DNA from 4 places in the Pseudomonas sp. TE21435 genome. Region 2 is predicted to be linked to each of the others. Evidence: riboswitches for the same ligand, from Rfam matches in the RefSeq annotation. Region 2 holds a riboswitch; each other region holds the start of a gene.

Region 1 (4,177 bases), 100 kb from region 2:
ATGGCCAGGGTGTGCGACAGCTGGTCGTTGATGTCGCTGAGCAGCGAGAAGGCCAGGTTGCCTGCCCCGTTCTCCTGGCGGTCGATATAGCCATTGGTGTTGGTGCGGCTGTAGTCGAGCCGCGCGTAGTGGCGTGGGCCGTCACCGCTGTTGAGCGCCTTGTTGAAGCCGACCGAGGTTTCCATCGTGTCGTAGCGCCCGTAGCTGACGCGGCCCTCGAAGGTGTCCTCGTCGCGGTTGGCCAGTTTGGTGATCATGTTCAGGCTGCCGCCCACGGCGCCGCTGCCGTTGAGGAACGACGACGGCCCGCCGAGCAGTTCGACACGGTCGTAGATCCATGCCCCGACCGGGCGCCCGGCGGCGCCGTACTGCAGGTTGATGCCATTGAACAACTGGCTGACCTGGGCACCGTTGAAACCACGGTACGACACGTAGCCGCCCCAGCCGGGCGGTGCCGAGGCGTTGACCCCGGGCAGGGCGTTGGCGGCGTCCTGGAAGTTACGCGCGCCGATGCGTTCCATGGTCTTGCGGTCGGCGACGCTGACCGAGGCCGGGTTTTCGCGGGCGCTGAGGTTGAGCCGCGAGCCGCTTGCGATAGGCCGGTCGAGGTCCAGGGTGGTGGCTTCTTTGGGGGCGGCGGTGGCCGTGACGTTGCTGGCGGGCAGGGTGAGGGTGTCGTCCTGCGCCCAGGCGCAGGTTGCGCTGCCAACGAGCAGCGCCAGAGTGGTCATGCGGAACATGCAAGGCTTCCTGGCTGAAATCAATGAGCGCACGCCCGCTGCCGATCAGGCAGCACGAGAGCGTGGCGATGTCAGAACGCGAGAAGCGAAGCGGGAGAGGCGCGGGGATTGACCAGGGGCCAACGCTGCTTGGGCAGGGTCGGCGCGGGTTGTCTGGGTAAGGGTTTGCTCGACTCCCCGGCGAGCAGGGCCAGCAGGCCGAAGAACACCGCCAGCAGGGTGGCGCTGAACAGGCTGGCGATCACGCAGTCGCCGCCGGCGGGCAGCACCGGGTCGGTGACGTCCTGATCGCCCTTGAACACGCCGCTGCTGTCGGCCGCGCACCAGGCGGCGTCATCCAGGCCGGCCAGGCGCAAGCCTGCCATCTGTCCATGGCCCATGGCGCACAGCAACGAGCCGAACAGGATGCTGAAATACAGCACCCAGGCGACTTGCGATCGTGTGTGGCGGGCCAGCTTCATCGGCAAAGCTCGAAGGGAATGGGAATAGATTGGGCGTGCGGATTCTACAACTTTTGACACATCTGCCTAGAGTGATTGGCAGATAAAAAACACGCGAAACGATTCACCGGCCTTTGCTTGACGCACCTTGCCCCAAGGTGTTCAGATGCCGACCGATTTCAGGTGTCCCATGCCGCCGCGCATGGGGTGAAACGGGAAACCGGTACGCGCTTCGCGCCAGTCCGGTGCTGCCCCCGCAACGGTATGCAAGTGATGCCTTCGACAGACCACTGTGGCCCGCGCGTCATGGGAAGGTGAAGACATCTTGTCTTGCGAGCCCGGAGACCGGCCTGGAATGTTGTAGGCAAACTCCTGCGGTGGGCGGGCATGGGCCGGTATTGGCGTGTGCGCGATCCGTGCTCCTGCGTGCTTCTGCGAAAGTCACTTTCGAGAAGAGCATGATTGCTGTGATTCACTCCCGACGTCGTTTCCCCAAGGCCCGGACCTTGTTCCTGGGCTGCCTGGCCAGCCCCCTGGCACTGGCCGAAAACACCCCCCTGATCCTCGACCAGCAAATCGTCGCCGCGCCGTCGGTGGAGTCGACCACGGTCGCCGCCATGGCCCAGTACGGCAGCAAGGTCGAGATCATTAGCCGCGAGCAGATCGAGCGCGCCGGCCCCGGCGCCGACATTACCCGGGTGATGCAGATGTTCATCCCCGGCTTCTATGTCGCGCCGAAGAACGGCCCGTTCGACTACGGCACCTACTCGCTGCTCGGCGGGCGCAACGACGACACCCTGATCCTGCTCGACGGTGTACGCCTGAACAACCGCCTGTACGGCGGCCTGTACCTGGACACCCTGCCGGCCAACGCGGTGGAGCGCATCGAGGTGCTCAAGGGCGGCCAGAGCCTGTTGTTCGGCACCCAGGCCGTGGCGGGAGTGATCAACATCGTCACCCGCAGCCCGCAACGCCGTCAGGCTTCAGGTGAGGTCAACCTGGGCCTGGACAGCTTCGCCGGCAGCAGCAAGGACGCCCGCGTCGAGCAGATCTTCAGCAATGGCTTCGGCGACCTGGGCCTGCTGGCCTATGTCAGTCACAACGTCTCCGACGGTTACCAGCCGTTTCGCAACCGCGACTACAGCGGCAACGTCAGCGACAAGAAGCGCGGCTACGAGGTGACCACCTTCGGCGGCAAGGCGATCCAGGCCTTCGGCGACGATGCGCGGCTGGAGCTGTTCTACCAGTACACCGACGCCAACCTCGATTTCGCCCGACCGGTGAACAATTACAAGACCACCAATGACCGCGTGCAGCAGATCGCCACGGCCACCTTCGAACAGCGCATCAGCGAACGCCTGAGCTACTTCGTCAAGGGCCACGTCAACGACTGGGACACTCGCTACACGCGCATCAACAACCGCGCCGACGGCTCCCGCGACGTGGTCAACCACAACGACTACTGGGGCTTCACCGATTGGGGCGTGCAGGCCGAGGGCAAGGCCGAACTCGACGGCGGCCACGTGCTGGTGTTCGGTTCCGACAACCAGTGGTTCAAGGGCCAGGACGACGTGCTGGTGATCGACGACAACGAGGCCCAGGCCAATGCGTTGTACGCCCAACTGCGGCCCAGGATCGAGACCTTGCCCAACTGGCACCCGAGCCTCGGCCTGCGCCACGAGGCCATGAGCGGCGGCGACAGCGCCACCGTCGGCATGCTCACCTCGCTGTACGACCTGAACGACAACTGGCAACTGCGCGGCCAGTATGGCAGCGCCTACAAGTTGCCGAACGCCGAGCAGCTGTTCGTCAACGAGCCAGGCGACGAGATCGGCAACCGCGACCTCAAGCCCGAGAAGAGCCGCAATGCCGAGCTTGGCCTGGACTACCACGGCCTGCTGCTGGAGCGTGAATTCAGCGCCAGCGTCACCGTGTTCCGCCGCAAGATCACCGACTTGATCACCCTGGACGGTAGCCAGTGGGTCAACGGCCAGGGGCAGGTACAGATGCGTGGCTTCGAGGCCGATGCGCGTATCCAGCTTGACGATCAATGGAGCCTGCAGGCCGACATGACCCGCAACCTCACCGAGTCGCGCACCGGGGCAACGATCAACGACGTGCCGAGTTTCTTCGCCCGTTCGCGGCTCGGCTACGAATCGGCAGACCGCAGGTGGGGGGCCGGGGGCGCCATTCGCTATATCCGCGACGTGGTCAGCTCCAAAGGCGTCGACTACGGCCATTACTCGGTGGTCGACGCCGATGCTTATCGCTACCTGGACGGCGCCCGCCAGCACCGGCTGAGCCTGCTGGTGGAGAACCTGTTCGACCGCGACTATGTCACCAGTCGGGCGAGTAACGTTGACAATCTCGGGCGGCCGTTCACCAGCGAACTGCGCTACACCTACACCTTCTGAGGGGCGTGAGCATGGACTACCAGCGCGTGTTGTTCGTCGGCCCCGGCCTGGGTGGCGGCTCGGCGGCGGAAGCTTTTGGCGCCGAGATTCGTGACCTGCGTGGCCACGAGGCGGGCCGGGATATCGTCGACACCCTGGAGGGGTTCGACGGGCTCTGGGCGGTGGTCCGCGAGGCCCTCGACCAGGGCGTGGAACGCCTGCTGGTGGTGGACCTGGAACCCACCTCGGACAGCGCCTACCTTGACTGGCTGCGCGATGAGCTGGGGCGCCTGGCGCAAGGTCGGGCCGGCGTCTGGGTCACGGCCCAGGCCCTGGGGCGGCGCGGCCTGGATGCGCGAGCGGCCTGTGCCAGCATCGACGAACCTGTCCGCCACCTGGCGTGCGACCAGGTCAACGCGGTGGCCAGCGACCCGGACTGGTCGCGGGTGCCCGAGCATGCCCGCCAGGTGTTCCTCTGCACCGGCCCCCGTTGCGTGCGGCGCGGCGCCTTGCCGTTGTGGAAACGCCTGCGCCGGCGGTTGCTGGAGCGTGACCTGATCGAGACCCCGGGTGGCGTGCTGCTGACCCGCACCGGTTGCCAGTT
Region 2 (4,177 bases):
CGTGACCGGCGCGGTACAGGGCCGAGTCGGCGAACGGGGCATCGCCCAGGACATGACCGACGAGGATCAGCGCGGTACGCCGGAAGCCCTTGGCTGCCAGGCGCTCGACGATGTCCGCCAGGGTGCCCTTGACCCAATCCTGGTCTGGCCAGGTGGCACGATGGACCACGGCAATGGGGCAGTCGGCGCCATAGTGGGGCAGCAGTTGCTCGACGATACGCGGCAGGTGGCGTACACCCAGGTGGATGGCCAGGGTGCTGCCATGGCGGGCCAGATCGGCCAGCTGTTCACCGGCGGGCATCGGCGAGTTGTCGCCGTAGCGGGTGAGGATCACCGTCTGCGCCACGTCCGGCAGTGTCAGCTCGCAACCCAGCAGCGCGGCGCTGGCGGCAGTGGCGGTGACTCCGGGGATGATCTGGTAATCGATGCCCGACTCACGCAGGTGGCGGATCTGTTCGCCGATGGCGCCGTACAGGCTAGGGTCGCCGCTGTGCACGCGGGCCACGTCCTGGCCGTTGGCATGGGCCTGGCGCATGGCCTCGATGATCTGCTCCAGGTGCAGCTCGGCGCTGTTGATGACGGTGTGCGCCTGATGCCCCTCGAGCACTGCAGCAGGTACCAGCGAGCCTGCGTAGATGATTACCGGGCACTGTCGGACAAGGCGCTGGCCCTTGACCGTGATCAGCTCGGGATCGCCGGGGCCGGCACCGATGAAATAGACCGTCATGGAGGTTCCTTGCAGGTAAAGAGGCGGATTATCCGCCGATGGCCAGGGCCAGGGTAGCGCCGCCGAGCCTTTGCCTTGGCACATGCAGGCGCGGCGCAACGCCGGTACGGCCGGCCAGGGCCAGGGCTGCGCTTTCGGCGACGCCCCAGCAGCCGGTCTGGGCGTACACCGTTGTCGAGCGCTGACTGAGCAGCGCTTCGAAGGTCGACAAGTGGCTGCTGTCGAAGCAGATGAACGGCAACCCGAGCCGCTCGGCCAGTGCCAGCAGGCCGGGCTCGCGCGCCTTGGGTTCGATGCTGGCGATTGCCTTCAGCGCCGACAGGGGCAGGGCGTGGTTGGTCAGGGTCTGGCGCAGCAGCACCGCGAGCGTCTCGACCGGACAGCCACGGCGGCAACCAAAGCCGGCATACAACGCCGGCTGGGGAGCAAGGTCGCGCATCAGTGCTGGCTGGAGCGGCGGAACAACCAGGCGCTGAGCAGGCCCAGGGCCAACCAGAACGCGGCGTTGGTCAGCCACGAAGCGATCTTGAACTGGGTCTCCAGCGCCTCGGGGGCCAGGCTTTCATGAACCGCTGGCTGTGGCGCGCCGATCAGGTGCGGGATCACCAGCAGGGCGACGCCGAGCACCTTGAACAGCCAGTGCTGGGCGAACACCAGCAACGCCAGGCCGGCGGCGGTGGCGGCGGCGGTGCCGATCCACCAGGTCTGGCGCTGGCCGAGGTCGGCGGCCGCTGTTCCTGGCAGTTCCGGTGGCAGGCCCAGGGTCGGCGCCAGGCAGAACACGGCGAAGCCCGCCAGGCCCCACAGTGCGCCGGTGGCCACGCGGCCCGGGGCGCGGAGGCTGTACAGCGCGGCGAGGATCAGGGCGAAGCCGACGGCGACCACCAGGTTGCCGCCGGTGGTGGACAGGATACGCTGCCAGCCATCTTCGGGTGCCCAGGCCTCGGCGCTGTGCTCATGAGGCGCGGCGGCCTCGCCATGTTCATGATGTTCAGCGGCGGGGGCGGCGGTTTCATAGGTTTCCGCCTGGAGAATCAACGGGGCGACCCAGAAGCTTTGCAGGAGGGTCAGCAGCAGGGCGGCGAGCAGGCCGCTGAAACCCGCGGTACGGGCGATGCGCGTGATCATGCGGGTGTACTCAGTGGCAAGGGAAGGCGGCGCTGTGGCGGGTGTCGTGGGCGGCGTTGTGCACCGCCTCGATGTGCGAGAAACCGGCGAAGTACACCAGGCACAGGCCCAGCAGGCTGGCGCCGACCGCGACGATCAGGCGCTGGCTGAGACTGACGGGGGTGGCGATACTGGGTTTGGCGTGGGTGATGGGCATGACGCGTTCCTCTGCTGCTTTTGTTGTGGCAACGGGCAGGCGCGACGCCCCCGGGCACGGCTGGCCCAGGTGATACGACAGCGCCCGCCCACCGCGGGGTGTTCTGCAAGCATGTCAGGCCGGTCTCCGGGCTGGCGAGGTGGAGCGGGGCTCCATCGATCAAGCGCCACCTTCCCATGCCGCACGATGGGCACAGTGGTCTGGACGCTTCTCTCGCTTACCGTTGCGGGGGCAGCACCGGCCTTGTCGCCCTCTTCAAGGAGGCGCGACGCACCGGTTTCCCGTTTCACCCCCGTTGGGGGCACCTGAACGCAATGCGCTAGCAAATCACGGGGCCGGGCCTGCGTCAATCGCCGCGGCGGTTGACCGCCAGGCAGGCACTGCGTAGCCTTGCCGGTTCGAGGTTCCCGGGCGCTGGCCCGGGCTAAGACGGGAACGCGGTACAAGCCGCGGCTGCCCCCGCAACTGTAGGCACTGAAGGGTTCGGCACAGCCACTGCGCACGCGCGGGAAGGCGCCATCCCACCGGCTTTGATGGCCGGCGGTGCAAGCCAGGAGACCTGCCTCGCAACGTTTTCGACTTTCAACCGGGCGGGGTGATCCGGTGGCGAAACAGCCAGGCCGACACGGGCCGTGGCTGTCGTCCTGCATGCCCGCGCCATTGCTGCCAAGGGCATCGCGACATGAAAACACTGGCCAAGCTCCCCGTCACCATCGTTACCGGCTTCCTCGGCTCGGGCAAGACCACCTTGCTGCGCCATATGCTCGACAACGCCCAGGGCCGCCGCATCGCGGTGATCGTCAACGAGTTCGGCGAGCTGGGCATCGATGGCGAGATCCTCAAGCAATGCAGCATCGGCTGCTCCGAGGAAGAGGCCAATGGCCGCGTCTACGAGTTGGCCAATGGCTGCCTGTGCTGCACCGTGCAGGAGGAGTTCTTCCCGGTGATGCGCGAGCTGGTGGCGCGCCGCGGCGACCTCGACCATATCCTTATCGAAACCAGCGGCCTGGCCTTGCCCAAGCCGCTGGTACAGGCCTTCCAGTGGCCGGAAATCCGCAACGCCTGCACGGTCGACGCGGTGATCACCGTGGTCGACAGCCCGGCCGTGGCCGCCGGTACCTTTGCCGCCTACCCGGACCAGGTCGATGCCCAGCGCAAGCTCGACCCTAATCTCGACCATGAGTCGCCGCTGCACGAACTGTTCGCCGACCAACTGGCCAGCGCCGACCTGGTGGTACTGAACAAGGCCGACCTGATCGATGCCGAGGGCCTGGCCAAGGTCCGTGCCGAAGTGGCCGAGGAACTGCCGCCGGCGGTCAAGGTGATCGAGGCCAGCAGCGGCCGCCTGCCACTGGAGGTGCTGCTGGGCGTGGGCGCCGAGTCCGAGGCGCATATCGACGGCCGCCGCACCCACCACGACAGCCATCACGACGGCGATGACCATGACGACCATGACCACGACGCCTTCGACTCGATCTCCATCGACCTGCCCGAGGCTGACGAAAGCCTGCTGCTCGATGCCTTGACGCAACTGGTTACCGAGTTCGGCATCCTGCGCGCCAAGGGCTTCGCCGCCATTCCCGGCAAGCCGATGCGCCTGCTGATCCAGGGCGTGGGCACCCGCTTCGACAAGCATTTCGACCGTGCATGGCGCAGCGAGGAGCCACGGATCACCCGCCTGGTGCTGATCGGCCAGGACCTGGACGCGACCCAGCTGGAAGCGCGCCTGCGCCAGGCCCTGGGCGCCTGACCCATGCACCTGCTGCGGACCCAGCCCGGCGGCTTTGTGCCGGACGACAGCATCGCCGACCTCGGCCAGACCCCCGCCGAACTGGTGATCCTCTGCAGCGGTGATTCACACCTGGCGCTGCTTGCCGAAACCGCCGAGCAGTTGCCGGCGGATTTCCCCAGCGTGCGCCTGGCCAACCCGATGCAGGTGCAGAACCATGCCTCGGTCGACCTGTATGTCGACCAGGTGCTGCGCCATGCCAAGGTGATCCTGGTGTCGCTGCATGGCGGTGTCGGTTACTGGCGCTATGGTGTCGAACAACTGGTCGAGTTGGCGGCCCGTGGCGTACAGCTGATCCTGGTACCCGGCGACGACCGTCCCGACCCGGAGCTGACCG
Region 3 (4,177 bases), 840 kb from region 2:
GCGCGGGGCTTTGTTGTCGAGGTACGCCATGGCCAAGCAATACGAGATGTTCAAGGTGCGCGTGACCGGTGTGGAACAGGCCACGCCGCAGATCAAGCGCTTCACCCTGGCCCGCGCCGACGGCGCCGCCCTGCCCGCCTTCAGCGGTGGCAGCCACGTGATCGTGCAGATGCAATCCGCCTGCGGCAGCCAGTTCAGCAATGCCTACTCGCTGATGAGCGACCCGCGCCAGTTGCACAGCTACCAGATCGGCGTGCGGCTCGAGGAGCAGTCCAAGGGCGGTTCGGCGTTCATGCACAACCAGGTAGCGGTGGGCAGCGAGCTGACCATCTCCACCCCCAACAACCTGTTCGCCCTGGACGCCGATGCCGGGCGCCATGTGCTGATCGCCGGCGGCATCGGCATTACCCCGTTCCTGGCGCAGTTGCACGAGCTGGAAGGGGGCGCCACCCCCTACGAGCTGCACTACGCCTTCCGCGCCCCGGAACACGGCGCCTTCCAGGGCGACCTGGAACAAGGCCCGCATGCCGGCAACACGCGGTTCTACATCGACAGCCTGGACCGCAAGCTCGACCTCGCCGCGCTGTGCGCGGGCCTGGCCGATGACGCCCACCTCTATGTGTGCGGGCCCAAGCCGCTGATCGACGCGGTGATCGCCACCGCCGCCGCCGCTGGCATCGCCGAATCGCGGGTGCACTGGGAACAGTTCGCCGCCGCCGCGCCGGCCACAGGTGCGGCCTTCACGGTGGTGCTGGCCCGTTCAGGCACCGAGCTGGCAGTCGAGGCAGGCATGACCATCCTGCAGGCCATCGAGAAGTCCAAGGCCGCGAAGGTCGAGTGCCTGTGCCGCGAAGGCGTGTGCGGCACCTGCGAGACGGCGATCCTCGAAGGCGAGGCCGAGCATTTCGACCAATACCTCAGCGACGAGGAAAAGGCCGCGCAGCAGAGCATGATGCTGTGCGTGTCGCGGGCGCGCTCGGCGCGGTTGGTGCTGGATCTCTGAAGCCAGATCGCGTCCCAACGGGGCGAACGATACCATCGCGGCGCAGGCCCGCTCCAGGAATAGCGCATGAGCTGGAGCGAGCGTGCCGCGATGGCGTCAGGCGCCTCGATGTAAATGCAGGCCAGTGGATTGAAAAATTGTTATGAGATAACATTTTACTTCCACTGTTTGCGACTTTTTTCAATGGCCAGCCCCCAACTCCCCCAACGCCTGCAAAGCATCGACGCCCTGCGTGGCCTGGTGATCCTGTTCATGCTGCTGGATCACGTGCGCGAAACGTTCTTCCTGCACCGCCAGGTCAGCGACCCGATGACCATCGACGCCACCGAACCCAGCCTGTTCGCCAGCCGCACCCTGGCGCACCTCTGCGCGCCGGTGTTCGTGCTGCTTACCGGGCTATCGGCCTGGTTGTATGGCGAAAAGCACCAGGGCCGTGGCGATGTCTCGGTGTTCCTGTTCAAGCGCGGTCTGTTCCTGGTGGTGCTGGAATTCACCCTGGTCAACTTCGCCTGGACCTTCCAGTTGCCTCCGAGCGTGATCTACCTGCAGGTGATCTGGGCCATCGGCCTGAGCATGCTCGCCCTGTCACTGCTGGTGTGGCTGCCGCGCCCGGCGCTGCTCGCCCTCGGCGCGCTGATCGTCGCCGGTCACAACCTGCTCGATGGCCTGCACTTCAGGCCGGAATCGGCGCTGCATGTGCCATGGGCGATCCTGCATGAGCGCAGTTGGCTGGAGGTAGGCGAACATCTGCGCCTGCGCACGTCCTACCCGCTGTTGCCGTGGATCGGCGTGATCGCCCTGGGTTATGGGCTCGGGCCGTGGTTTGCCCGGGGCAGCGACGCCGGCAAGCGCCAGCAGCGTCTGCTATGGGCCGGCGCGGGCCTGCTGCTTGGGTTCGTCGCGCTGCGCCTGCTCAATGGCTACGGCGAAGCCCCCTGGAGCCTCTACGCCCGCGTCGGGCAGACGCTGATGAGCTTCTTCAATATCACCAAATACCCACCGTCGCTGCTGTTCCTGGCCCTGACCCTTGGCGTCGGCCTGCTCCTGCTGCGCGGCTTCGAGCGTGCCGGCGACGCCCGCTGGATCGGCCCGCTTGCGGTGTTTGGCGCAGCGCCGATGTTCTTCTACCTGCTGCACCTGTATGCGCTCAAGCTGCTGTACGTGGCCTGCGTGGCACTGTTTGGCCTGAACCAGGGCCGCTATTTCGGTTTCGATGGCATCGGGGCGGTATGGCTGACCGCCGTGCTGCTGCCACTTGTCCTGTACCTGCCGGTGCGCTGGTTCGCCCGGCTGAAAGCGCGACGGCGCGATATCGCCTGGCTCAAGTACCTGTAAAAGCGTTTTCACCCGACAGCCCGATGGTCTACCATGCCGCCCGCCGGTTTCCACACGGAATCAAAAGGGAATCCCGGGCTCGCCACTGGCGATCCAAAGGGAACTGCCCCCGCAACTGTAGGTGCCGAGCCTGCGCCATCGATGCCACTGGGTCTGCCGACCCGGGAAGGCTGGCGCCGGCCTGGACGCACCAGTCAGGAGACCTGCCGGCACGCATTCACCAACCGGCGGGGTGTCCGGGATGGTCATCCGCCCTGGCCGCGTGCTTGCGCAGGCTGCCGGGCGATGCCTGTCCGTGGGCCATTCCGTGCACCACCCAGGAGATCGCCCCACCATGCCGCACCGCCTCGCCGCCCTCCTCGCCGGCCTGTCCCTGTCGGGCCTGGCCCACGCCAGCGCCACCCAGTACCCGCTGACCGTCGACAACTGCGGCATGCCGCAGACCTTCACCCAGGCCCCGCAACGGGCGGTGACCGTCGGCCAGGCCGGCACCGAGCTGCTCTATGCCCTGGGCCTCGGTGAGCGGCTGGCGGGCACCTCGCTGTGGTTCAACAACGTGCTGCCGGAATTCAAGACGCAGAACGACAAGGTCCCGCGTCTGGCCGACAACGAACCGAGCTTCGAGGCGGTGGTCGGCAAACGTCCGCAACTGGTAACGGCGCAGTTCGAGTGGATGATCGGCGCCCAGGGCGCGGTCGGCACCCGCGAGCAGTTCCAGGAGCTGGGCATCCCCACCTACCTGCTGCCCTCGGACTGCGAGGGCAAGGACAACCTGGTGGGCGCCGACGGCACCCGCCTGCAGCCGTTCAAGGTGCAGAGCATCTACAAGAGCGTCAGCCAGCTGGCCGAGATCTTCGACGTGCAGGAACGTGGCGCGCGCCTGAATGCCGAGCTCCAGGGCCAGCTGGAACAGGCCAGGCAGCGCCTGGCCGGCCAGGACCTGGCGCACACCAGCGCGCTGTTCTGGTTTTCCAGCGCCGACCTCAAGACCGACCCCTATGTCGCCGGCCGCCAGGGCGTGGCCGACTACATGCTGCAGACCCTCGGCGTGCGCAACGTGGTCGAATCCAGCGAAGAATGGCCTACCGTGGGCTGGGAGACCCTGGCCAGGGCCAACCCCACCTGGCTGATCGTCGCGCGCATGGACCGCCGTCGCTACCCGGCCGACGACTACCAGAAAAAACTCGACTTCCTGCGCAGCGACCCGGTCACGCGCAATATGGACGCGGTCAAGCACGGCCGCATCATCGTCCTCGATGCCGACGCCATGCAGGCCGGCATCCGCCTGTTCCGCGGCCTGGACGTGCTGTCCAGCGCCTTCGCCAGCGGTAAAGCACCCCAGTCATGAACCGCCTGCTGCCCATCAGCCTCTTTGCCTTGCTCGCCCTGTGCCTGGCCATGCTTGCCGGGATTGCCATCGGCGAGACCCGAGTCGGCGCCGAGGCGATCTGGCAGGTGCTGGCCAACCAGCTGTGGCAGGCCGGCCATGCCGTCGACCCGATCGACGCCGGCATCGTCTGGAACTACCGCCTGCCGCGCACCCTGGTCGCCGCCGCTTGTGGCGCGGGGCTGGCGACCTGCGGGGTGATCCTCCAGGCGCTGCTGCGCAACCCGCTGGCCGAACCGTATCTGCTGGGCCTGTCGGCCGGTGCCTCGACCGGTGCGGTGGCGGTGGGGTTGTTCGGCCTGGGCGGCGCGGTGCTGTCGCTGTCGGCAGGCGCCTTCATCGGCGCGCTGGCGGCATTCGCCCTGGTGCTGCTGCTGTCGCGCGCCAGTGGCAGCCGCCATGACAACGCCCAGGTGATCCTCGCCGGCATCGCCGGCTCGCAGCTGTTCAAC
Region 4 (4,177 bases), 310 kb from region 2:
GGTGGCGACGGCCAGGCCTTCAGCGGTGGGGACCAGGCCCCCTTCGAGGCTGGCGGTGACCACCCGGTAGCCGGGTAGGCCGCGCGCAGCACGGGCCTTGGTCGCGGCCCAGAACACCGTCTGCGCGCCGCTGAGGTCGAGCAGGCCCATCTGCGGGTAGGCGAGGAACAGCAAGGTGCGCGGCTGGTCAAGCGCGTGCACGGGCGCTGCGGGAATCTGCGGGATGTCGGTCATGGCGCGCTGCTTGTGGACGGGGCGTAGGCCCTAGTCGAGCAGTTGGCGCGATGATGTTCAAGCACGACGCGATGGCCGTCAGACCTGGGCTCTTGTGGGAGCGGGGCAAGCCCGCTCTCACGCTGTTACCTGGCCGATCTAGAAGCTGTAGTCCACCGTGGCGAAATACGAGCGCGGCGCGCCCAGCAGCCACTGTTCGCCGCTGTAGCTCGACTGGGCGTACTCGCGATCGAACAGGTTGTTCACCTGCAGGCCCAGGCGCACGTCGGGCAGCACCTGCCAGCCGATGTTGGCATCGACCACGGTGTAGCCCGGCACGCGTTGGTCATTGGCGGCGCTGGTATAGCGGGCGTCTACGTAGCGCAGGCCAATACCGGTGTCGACGCTTTGCCCGAAGCCTTTGCTCAGCCACAGGTTGGCGGTTCGACGTGGGACGTCCTGCGGGTGGTTGCCAGACCGGTCGTAGGAAACGCCTCGGCTGAGTTGAGTGAAATCATCGTACTTGGCGCGCACCAAGGCTGCGTTGCCCGACAGTTGCCATTGATTGCCCAGAGCCAGCTCCAGGCTTGCCTCCAGGCCATCGGAGGTCTGTTGGCCTGCCTGCTGGCTGCGCTTGGAGACCACGTCGTACACCGGCAGCTTCTTCTTGACGATGTGGTAGGCCGCCAACGTCCATTCGCCGCGTCCGTCCCAGAACCGTTGCTTGAGGCCGAATTCGGTCTGCTTGGCTTCGGTCAGTTCAAGGCGTTGCTCCGGGCGCAGGGTCAGCAGGTCACCGACACCATCCTCGCTGGTGGAGTACTGGCCGTACACCGACAGATCGTCAGTCAGCGCGTACACCAGGCCGGCGCGCCAGTTGCCGCCACGCAGGCTCTGGTCTTCGCGAGTGTCCTTCACCAGGTCGTTGCGGTCGATGTGGTTCTGGTCGCGGCGTATGCCGGTGACCAGCGACAGGCGCTCGGTCAGTTGCGTGCGGTTTTCGGCGAACAGCGAGAAGGTGCTGGTTTTCGACAGCGTCTGCGGGCGCGTCGGATCGGCACTGTGGAACCCGCCGGGTGCCGGCCGCCAAGGGTCGAGCGAGTCGGTGTAGCCATCTTCGTAGGGCGAGTTGCTGTCAATGTTGAAGCGGATCTTGTTGTACTCGGCGCCCACCACGGTCTTGCTGGCCAGGCCGAACAGCGAGTGATCGAAGGTGAAGCTCTGGCGGTCGCCGATCTGCTCCTGGTTGTGCTTGATCTCCAGGAAACTGCCGCGCTGGATCACACCGGCATCCCAGGCGTATTCCTCGGCATTGCGCCAGTGGCGACGGCTCTTGATGTAGTACAGCTGGTTGCTGGCGCTGATGCTGTCGCTGATGTTCCAGTCGCTGGTCAGCCGTGTCCACTCATCGTGGTAGCGCTGTTCGTCATTGCTGACGTTGTAGTTCTTGTTGCGCACGCTGCTGCGCAGATGGCCGTCGATCAGCGACGTGCCGTAGTAGTTGGCAGGTTGCGCGTCGCCGCGTTCGTGGGACAAGGTGAAACTCAGGTCGTCACTGGCATCGAAGCGCAGCGCGCCGGAAAACGCCAGGCTGCGCGAATCGGTGCGGTCGACCCAGCCGTTGCCCGCCTGCTGGTTCAGGGTGGCGCGGTAGCTCAGGCGCTCGCTCAGGCTGCCGCCGCTGTCCAGCCCCAGTTGCTGGCGGTCCCAGGAGCCATAGCCCAGGCGCAGGTGGTTGCGGATATCACCGCTGAAGGGCTTTTTCGGAATCACGTTGACCGTTGCCCCGGTGGCGCCTTCGCCATACAGCACCGAGGCAGGCCCACGGATCACATCGATACGCTCGACCATCCAGGGATCGACCGGGTAGGTGAGGGTGCCGGCACCGGCGTACAGGCGCGACCCGTCGAACAGGGTCATCACCGAACTCTGGCCCGTGAAACCGCGCGCCGACAAGCCGGTGCCGCCATCGCCAGGGGTACCGATGAAGGTGATGCCCGGCGAGCGGGTCACGGCATCCTGCACCGTGGTGTTGTTGCGCTGCTGAATCTGCGCGGCGGTGATGCTGCTGGTGCTCGCCGGGGTTTCCAGGGCACTGAGGTTCAGGCGTGAACCGGCCTGGGTGGGGGTGGCCAGGTCGACGGTCTGCGGGTCGCGGCTGTCGGTGATCGCCGTGGAGGGCAGGGTGAGCGCAGGGCTGGGCTGCTCGTCGGCCAGCGCCGGCAGGGACACGGCCAGGCAGGCCGCCAGGGTGTGAAGCTTGTTGATACGGGACATGTCGTTCCACTGCTGCAGGAAAGAATGGATCCCGGTGGAAAACACGCAACGGCGAAGCGCGCGCAGGCGCGCACGCGAATACCGGCCTGCGCCCGCCCACCGCGGGTTGCCAAGTGAAGCCTCAGGCCGGTCTCCGGGCTTGCGAGGGGCATGAAACCTTCACCTTCCCATGCGTGTGCACAGTGGTCTGTCGAAGGGTTCGCTCGCTTACCGTTGCGGGGGCAGCGCCGGACTTGTCGTGGTATCGACTCACCGGCTTCCCGTTTCACCTTGCGCGCGGCGGCGCAGGGCACCTGAAACTGGCGCGCATCTGACCACCGAACGGGCAGGGAGTCAATCGTCTGGATGGGTGGGCTGAGTGTGGCTGAATCGCGGTTCAGAGCGGTTACCGTCAGGCCAGCGTTGTCTGCGGGCAGGCCTCGTGCATTGGCGCAGGCCGCGCAGGGCGCTACCATCGGTAGCCAGCCTCCTTATCCAACACCAACAAGCCAAGGACGCGTATGACCGAGCAAGCCCTGTCCCTGCAACAACTCGCCGCCCCCGAAGGCATCTGCTACGGCTGCGGCTGTTCCCACCCCAGCGGCCTGCATGTGCAGAGCCACTGGGACGCCGACGGCATCCACCTGTGGTGCCGGCATACCCCCGACCCGACCTTCACCGGCTGGCCCGGCCTGGTCTACGGTGGCCTGCTGGCCATGCTGGTCGACTGCCACTCCAACTGGACCGCCATGGCCTGTCACTACCGTGCCGAAGGCCGCGAACCTGGCAGCCTGCCGCGTATCGACTGCGTCACCGGCCAGCTTGGCCTGACCTACCTCAAGCCCACGCCCATGGGCGTCGAACTGCTGCTCAAGGCCCGGGTCGAGGGTGAGCTGGGGCGCAAGACCCGGGTGATCTGCGAGGTCTGGGCCAGGGATGTACTGACGGTCACCGCCGATTCGGTATTTGTGCGGGTCGACACCGAGAAGCTCAAGCGCCAGGCGCACCAGCAAGGTTGATCAGGTATGGGCTGCGACATCGAAGTCCCAGCTTTCGATGTCGAAACCAGCATTATCCAGTTCTACGGGGAACTCGAACCGGCCGGTCAACGAACGTTTTTCATAGTCAATCGTATGAAGTTCGAATGTTCCGGCCTCGATTGCCTTGATCGTATGGCCGAAGTAGCCAAACTCGATGAGGATGTGAGGCTTTTCATCCTGATCTTCATTACTGAGAAGATAGTCGCCAGGTTGGGGGCACCAGTAGCCGGTCAGCTTCAGCCAAAGTTGCGCTTGGTCTGGTTTTACGTCGCTGACTGCTTCGATAGCAAAACCAAATCCTTCATCGAACCAATCTTGTCGATACACTTTCAGAGCGTTGGCCGAGGTGCTGTTCTGGCCATAGATTGTGATGCCGATTTCCTGAGCTGCTTCGGTGGTCATGTTCATACTCCAATAGGGTGCGAGAGTGACAACTGAAGATGGAATTCCAGCGCAGGAGTGTCTACTGGCAAAAATGCCAGTTCAGGGCCAAGCGGTTTCACTTTTGAGGCTGATGGACAGGGGAGGGTAAGGCTGGCATTGTCAAACGTGACCCGGCTGCCCGACAGGATGTTGCCATGCCCTACCAGATTCGCCCGGCCCGTGACGAAGACTGCGTGGCCCTGAGCCTTGTCGGCCAGGCGACCTTCGCCCTGGCCAGCCCGCCC

Evidence for each region. A riboswitch is a leader RNA that binds a small molecule or an ion and turns the genes downstream of it on or off. The one in region 2 is predicted to bind cobalamin.
Region 1: another riboswitch for cobalamin. It lies ahead of ACZ9C1_RS06990 (TonB-dependent receptor plug domain-containing protein); the one in region 2 lies ahead of ACZ9C1_RS07425 (CbtB domain-containing protein).
Region 3: another riboswitch for cobalamin. It lies ahead of ACZ9C1_RS03705 (ABC transporter substrate-binding protein); the one in region 2 lies ahead of ACZ9C1_RS07425 (CbtB domain-containing protein).
Region 4: another riboswitch for cobalamin. It lies ahead of ACZ9C1_RS08730 (TonB-dependent receptor); the one in region 2 lies ahead of ACZ9C1_RS07425 (CbtB domain-containing protein).

Annotation. Positions count from the first base shown of each region.
Region 1 covers NZ_JBWBQZ010000001.1:1,551,169-1,555,345, reverse strand. Annotated here, with positions in the region: gene ACZ9C1_RS07000 (TonB-dependent receptor) at 1-740, opposite strand, end outside; gene ACZ9C1_RS06995 (DUF2946 family protein) at 812-1,201, opposite strand; cobalamin riboswitch at 1,345-1,548, shown strand; gene ACZ9C1_RS06990 (TonB-dependent receptor plug domain-containing protein) at 1,639-3,594, shown strand; gene ACZ9C1_RS06985 ((2Fe-2S) ferredoxin domain-containing protein) at 3,606-4,177, shown strand, end outside.
Region 2 covers NZ_JBWBQZ010000001.1:1,652,053-1,656,229, reverse strand. Annotated here, with positions in the region: gene cobM (precorrin-4 C(11)-methyltransferase) at 1-727, opposite strand, end outside; gene ACZ9C1_RS07435 (cobalamin biosynthesis protein) at 756-1,166, opposite strand; gene ACZ9C1_RS07430 (CbtA family protein) at 1,166-1,855, opposite strand; gene ACZ9C1_RS07425 (CbtB domain-containing protein) at 1,866-2,051, opposite strand; cobalamin riboswitch at 2,152-2,374, opposite strand; cobalamin riboswitch at 2,436-2,632, shown strand; gene cobW (cobalamin biosynthesis protein CobW) at 2,734-3,801, shown strand; gene cobN (cobaltochelatase subunit CobN) at 3,805-4,177, shown strand, end outside.
Region 3 covers NZ_JBWBQZ010000001.1:810,621-814,797, reverse strand. Annotated here, with positions in the region: gene ACZ9C1_RS03715 (PDR/VanB family oxidoreductase) at 29-1,003, shown strand; gene ACZ9C1_RS03710 (acetyltransferase domain-containing protein) at 1,187-2,338, shown strand; cobalamin riboswitch at 2,366-2,563, shown strand; gene ACZ9C1_RS03705 (ABC transporter substrate-binding protein) at 2,673-3,686, shown strand; gene ACZ9C1_RS03700 (FecCD family ABC transporter permease) at 3,683-4,177, shown strand, end outside.
Region 4 covers NZ_JBWBQZ010000001.1:1,958,224-1,962,400, reverse strand. Annotated here, with positions in the region: gene ACZ9C1_RS08735 (GlxA family transcriptional regulator) at 1-234, opposite strand, end outside; gene ACZ9C1_RS08730 (TonB-dependent receptor) at 373-2,490, opposite strand; cobalamin riboswitch at 2,598-2,802, opposite strand; gene ACZ9C1_RS08725 (PaaI family thioesterase) at 2,991-3,488, shown strand; gene ACZ9C1_RS08720 (hypothetical protein) at 3,489-3,911, opposite strand; gene ACZ9C1_RS08715 (N-acetyltransferase family protein) at 4,088-4,177, shown strand, end outside.